DNA from 2 places in the Gordonia sp. UCD-TK1 genome. Region 1 is predicted to be linked to the other one. Evidence: predicted binding sites of a transcription regulator. Region 1 holds the regulator's gene; the other holds the start of a gene.
What was found. The regulator LexA, encoded in region 1, represses DNA repair genes until DNA is damaged. The targets are predictions, from matches to a motif close to CGAACANNTGTTCG.
Positions count from the first base shown of each region.

Region 2: a site for LexA is predicted at 1,260-1,273, ahead of A9310_RS14610 (HNH endonuclease signature motif containing protein). Genes of this name have one in related genera too.

Region 1 is NZ_LZMP01000001.1:43,785-46,850, forward strand. It holds gene nrdR (transcriptional regulator NrdR) at 1-28, opposite strand, end outside; gene A9310_RS00190 (LysM peptidoglycan-binding domain-containing protein) at 128-667, opposite strand; gene lexA (transcriptional repressor LexA) at 892-1,596, shown strand; gene A9310_RS00200 (phosphoenolpyruvate--protein phosphotransferase) at 1,574-3,066, opposite strand, start outside.
Region 2 is NZ_LZMP01000024.1:152,865-155,930, reverse strand. It holds gene A9310_RS14615 (arabinosyltransferase domain-containing protein) at 1-894, opposite strand, end outside; gene A9310_RS14610 (HNH endonuclease signature motif containing protein) at 1,304-3,007, shown strand; gene A9310_RS14605 (arabinosyltransferase domain-containing protein) at 3,063-3,066, opposite strand, start outside.

The DNA.
Region 1 (3,066 bases):
CGTCGTTCTTGCAGAAGGGGCAGCGCATCGTGTCCTCACGCAGGTCGCGGGACGCTGGAACGCACCCGAAGCGTGCGCCCCGCCGCTTGTCGGCCGGCCCCTGTGACATCGAGGATACCGCCCGGCCTCAGCGGTACCGGGGGGTGAGCAGGGGCTGGCCCACCTGCAGCGCGCTCGACCCCAGATCGTTCATCGCGACGATCTCGTCGATCACGACCTCGCGCGGCATCTCGGGTGCCACCCGGCCGGCGATCGAGCTGAGCGAGTCCCCCGAGCGCACATGGACGACCTCGGAACTCACGGCGGACGGTGTCAGCGAGTCCGAGTAATTCTGGCCGACGACACCGAACACCCACACGACGAACGCCAGCCCGACACCGGCGAGGAGCGCGACCGCGGTGCGGCGGCGGCGACGGAACACCGCCGCGTCGGGCCCGACCGGGCCACGTCCCCGGACCCCGACCGGAGAGCCACAGTGGGTACCGCCCACCCGCGGGGTCACCGGCGATGCCCCCCGCGGCCGGGTGCCGGCCGGCCGGTTGTCGACCGGTCGGCCGCCGTCGGACAGCGGGGCGCGGGTCCGGACGCGATCGGCGCGGTCGGTGCGCGGCCGGACGGCGTCGGGACGGTCGGTGCGGACGGGAGCGACGAGAGTGGCGGTGCGCATGGTGCCCTCCGGTGTTCGGGTGTCTGGGATCGTGCGGGTGTGGTGGTCGGTGTTCGAACATCGATCAGATGTTCGATGCACTGATGTTCGAATTTGTAGCACGACGTCCCGACAAAGTCTCGCGACACATCGAACAAATGTTTGAGGTGCCGGTCGCACTCCGCTAGGCTCGGACCCGGCGCAAGCCATCTACCAGCACGTTCCGAAGACGAGAGGAACCGAACATGAGTGACACCGGCGATAGGCGCGGCCGAGCGCGGGGCGCCGACGACGAGGCCCCGTTCGACGCCGCCGCCGCCGAGGCCTCACTCACCCCGCGACAGGCCGGGGTCCTGGAGGTGATCCGCCGCTCGGTGCGCGAGCGCGGTTATCCGCCGAGCATCCGGGAGATCGGCGACGAGGTCGGCCTGGCCTCGACGTCATCGGTGGCCCATCAGTTGCGGACGCTGGAACGCAAGGGGCTGCTCAAGCGCGACGCGAACCGTCCCCGTGCGGTCAACATCGCCCCGAGTGACACCCCGTCGCCGGACACCCCGACGGCCGGCCAGCTTCCCGAGCCGACCTTCGTGCCGGTTCTCGGCCGTATCGCGGCCGGCGGTCCGATCCTGGCCGAGGAGGCCGTCGAGGACGTCTTCCCACTGCCCCGTGAGCTCGTCGGCGAGGGATCGCTCTTCCTGTTGCGCGTCGTCGGCGAGTCGATGATCGACGCCGCGATCTGCGACGGCGACTGGGTCGTGGTCCGGCAGCAGAACGTCGCCGACAACGGCGACATCGTCGCGGCCATGATCGACGGCGAGGCCACCGTGAAGACCTTCAAGCGTCAGGGCCCGAACGTCTGGCTCATGCCGCACAACGAACTGTTCGATCCGATCCCGGGCAACGATGCCGTCATCCTCGGCAAGGTCGTCACCGTGATGCGGCGAGTCTGACCTCTCCACCGACCGAACCGTCGAGCACCGCCGCGGCCGCCTCGCGCGCCGCGGCGGGATCCGAGGTGGACAGGGCAGCCTCGGCGGCGGCCCGGCAGTCCGGTGCGGACACCTCGCCGAGCCGGGCCCCCACGGCCGCCGCAGCAGCCGGCGCGCTGGACAGCGAGGTGACCCCGAGACCGACGAGCACGCAGGCGAGGTTCGGATCGGCGGCGGCCTCGCCGCACACCCCGACCGGCTTTCCCTGACGTGCACCCGCTGCCGCGACACCCGCGATGAGGCTCAACACGGCCGGTTGCCACGGGTCGGTCAGTCCGGCGAGATCGGCCGACATCCGGTCGGCCGCCATCGTGTACTGGGTCAGATCGTTGGTGCCGATGGACACGAAGTCCACCTCGGCGAGGACGGCTTCGGCCAGGATCGCCGCCGCGGGCACCTCGATCATCACCCCGGCGACCAGACCACGGCCGCGGACCTCGGCGGCGAAGGTGCGCGCCTCCGCCGGCGAGGCGATCATCGGCGCCATGACCCACGGCGCGACGGCCGACCCCGACGCGGCCTGCGCGATCGCGTCGAGCTGATGCGCGCGGATCTCGGGGTGCGCCAGCGCGATCCGATCGCCCCGCACGCCGAGCGCTGGGTTCGATTCGTCGGGATGGGTCACGAACCGGAGCGGTTTGTCGGACCCGGCGTCGAGGGTGCGGATGACCACCTTCTGCCCGTCGAACGCATCGAGCACCTCCCGGTAGATCGCGGCCTGCTCGTCCACCGACGGTTCGTCGGCACGCTCGAGGAACGCGAGTTCGGTGCGGAAGAGCCCGACGCCCTCGACGGGGTACCCGGCCGCGGCGCGTGCCGACGATCCGTCGGCGACGTTGGCGAGCACCGCCACGGCGACCCCGTCGGCGGTCTGCCCCGGACCGGTCCAGCCGGCGACGAGTGCGGCATGCCGCCGATCCTCGTCGACGCGAGCCCGGGCCGCCTCCGCATCGGGCTCCACCTCGATCCGCCCGGTGCTGCCGTCGACGAGAACGGTTGTGCCGGGCTCGATCTCGTCCAGGTCGGCCACCGCCACCACGCACGGGATCCCCAGCTGGCGCGCGATGATCGCGGTGTGGCTGGTCGGTCCGCCGAGGCGGGTGACGAGGGCGATGGTGCTCGTGGGGTCGAGGCCCGCGGTGTCGGCGGGCGCGAGGTCGTCGGCGAGCAGGACCGACGGCACCTCCGGAGTGGGCACACCGGGTTCGGGTAGGCCGAGCAGTTCGGCGAGGACCCGGTCGCGCACGTCGTTGAGATCGGTGACCCGCTCGGCCATCAGTCCGCCGAGCTTGGTGAACACCGCCGCGAACTGTTCGGTGGCCGCGACGGCAMCGGCCTCGGCGGGGGCGCCCTTGCCGATGAGCGCGGTCGCGGCACCGATCCAGCCGCGGTCCTCGGCCAGGCCCGCCGTCGCGGCGAGCACCTCGGCCG
Region 2 (3,066 bases), on a different contig from region 1:
CATGTTGAGGATGTAACCGTCGTCGGGCGAACCGGCCCCGAGGACGCTCCAAACCAGCAGGATCGCGGTGACGACCAGGTCGCTGGCCCGGGGTTTCAGTGAATGCCACCACGAGCGGGTTCGCGCGCCGATCCGCCGGTGGTACCCGCCGATGCGGTCGAGCAGCCCCAGCGCGACGACGGCGACGAGTACCGACAGCGCGGCGAGCACCATCACGATGATCTTGAGAATCGACGGGGACGACTCGTACCGGTTGTCGATGGCCACCTGCACGCGCAGGCCGTCGGCAGCGGCGTCGCGTGCCTGCTCCGGGCTGAGGTTGCTGAAGATGCCGTCGACCTGCGGGCGCCGGTCCGGCGGCAGGGTCGTCGACTCGCCCAGCCCGACGAACTGCGCACCCGGGCCGGTGGGGGCGGAGAAGATGCGCAGTTCCGAGCATCGGCTCAGGTCGGCGCGGGAGGCGGTCGCGGCGAGACTGTTCCGGAAGGTCACGGTGATCGCGGCGTCGGTGGCAGTGACCCACAGCGACGACGACTTCGAGCGCGGCGCATTGGTCGGCATCGTGGCGAGGACCACGCCGTCCGGTGCCGACGCCAGCGTCGCGCACGGAATGCGGGCGTCGAGGGTCTGCGGGGTCTGCGCGATGAGCGGCGCCATCACCGACGACGTGTCGGCGTTCAGATCCTGCCCGGCCGGCCACTCGAAACCGGCGTCGACGGCCTTGACCGGCAGCAGCGGGGTGAGGGCACACAGCACGATGCCGGCGATCCCCGCCACGATCGCGATCCACCGGGCGGTGCCCGCGGAAATCCTGGTCCCTTGCCCCGACGATGCCGGCCCCGACGAGGACGGTTCGGCGGAATCCTCAGGCGAGGTCGGGGCTGTCACAGGCACGGTGCCTCATCGTAAGCGACGTCCCCCGGGGTACCTAGGGCCCACCCCGCGGCTCTAAAGGTTGAGGTGCGTGAGCGCCGGTACCCCTGCTCCCTGATCCGAAAGAACGGCACAACCATTGCGTCCTGAGCTGAGGAGCGGCCGGAGCTTGCGGAGGGCGCGGCCAACCACTGCTCCCTGAGGAGCGGCCGGAGCTTGCGGAGGGCGCGTCACGAAGGGTCCCACACCGCAAAGACCGCACAGTTCTTGCCCGCAGGCGGAGACTACCAGCAACCACCGACAATCCAAGGTGGCAACTCCGCGCAGCAAAGATTCTGTTGGACAACGTATTTCGAGCTGCCGTTTACCCTTCTTTCGTGTACAGTCGAACGTACATTCGCAGCACGGGTTCTCGGGGGAGGTGACCGTCATGTTCGATTCCCAGCAGGTCGTCGGCACCGACACGCAGGCGCCCCGCGTGGTCGAGCTGGTGGCCGATCTCCACCGCACCCTCGACAAGTTGCAGACCGTGGATCTGTCGCCGTGTACCGATGCCGAACTCGCTGAGGTGGCCGCGGAGACCGAACGCGCCATCGCACGTCTGACCGTCGCCGGTGACCGGCAGATCGATCACGTCGAGACCCGCGACCTGCCTCGCAAGGCCGGCTGCCGCACCCTCATGCAGTTCATGACGCACCGGCTACGGGTGTCGAACCCGATGCGCCGCCGTAAGCACATGGACGCCACCGCCCACCGGACCAGCCTCGGCGGCGAGGTCCTCCCACCCGAATACCCCTGCCTCGCCGAGGCTTTCGCACAAGGCGCGGTCGGCTCCGCGCACGTGCAGGCCACCCTCGACGTCCTCGACCGCATCCCGGGCACCATCGACCACGACATCAAGGTCGCCGCCGAACGGCAGATGGCCGAGATCGCCGAAGCCCATACGCCTGCCGAGATCACCCAGCTCGGCGCGCGGCTGCTCGCCCACCTCGACCCCGACGGCACACTGTCCGACGACACCGACCAGAAACGACGCCGCGGCCTGTGGATCGGCCGGCAACGAGCCGACGGGACGGCCAAAATATCGGGCACCCTGACCCCCGCACTCGCCGCCCGGCTCACGATGATGTTCGCCGTGTGGGGCAAACCCGGACTCAACAACCCCGACGACCCCGCCTCACCCAGCGGACCGGCCGGCACCGCCGACCCCGAAGCCCTCACCGCCGCAGCCGACCGCGACGGCCGCACCCTCGCCCAGACCAATCACGACGCACTCGACGCCGCACTCGCCGCAGGCTTCGCCGACGGAACACTCGGCACCTCGCACCGCGGCCTGCCCGTGCAACTGATCATCAAAGCCGACCTCTCCGACCTGATCCGCGAAGCCGGACTCGCCACCACCGCCACCGGAACCCTGCTGCTCATCCGGGACCTGATCGCGATGGCCGCCGACATGCAACCCTGGCTCGCGATCTTCAAAGACGCCACCACCGTCCCCCTGCACTTCGGGCGCGGGAAACGGCTCGCCACCCGCGAACAACGCCTGGTGTCCTTCGCCCGTCCCGACGGGGAAGTGTGCTCGGCACCCGGCTGCGATCAACCCGCCACCCACATCGAGCTTCATCACGCCGAACGCGACTGGGCCAAAGGCGGTCTCACCGACATCGACGACCTCGCCCCCGCCTGCCCGCGACACAACCGGATGGTCGGCGACCAACCCGGCCAATACACCACCCGCATCGCCCGATCCGGCCCCGACGAAGGCCGCTGCCTCTGGCGATTGAACGCCGAACCCGGCGCACCGCCCAACCCCGAACGCCTCAACCGCCGACCCGACATACCCCGGCGGTTCGCACAACACCTGAACACCGTGCGCAACGAGATCCACGGACCTGCCACCAGGTCCGGCGACCAGTCGCGTCCAACCCTTCGTGACGCGCCCTCCGCAAGCTCCGGGCGCTCCTCAGGGAGCAGCGGGCGCCCCGATGCCGTCGGCTACGGCGACCGCGGCCGGCGTCTCGAGCTCGCCTACCGAGAACTCGTCCATCCGCGAACACCGCCGGAGCACCTCACCAGCCCACCGCTGACCCCGGTCGAAGCAGAACTCGCACGCATACTCACCGACCACCGGTGACGGCAAAGCAGATCGCCTCGCCGACTACCACCGCGGCGACCGGGCCGCCTAACCGTCAG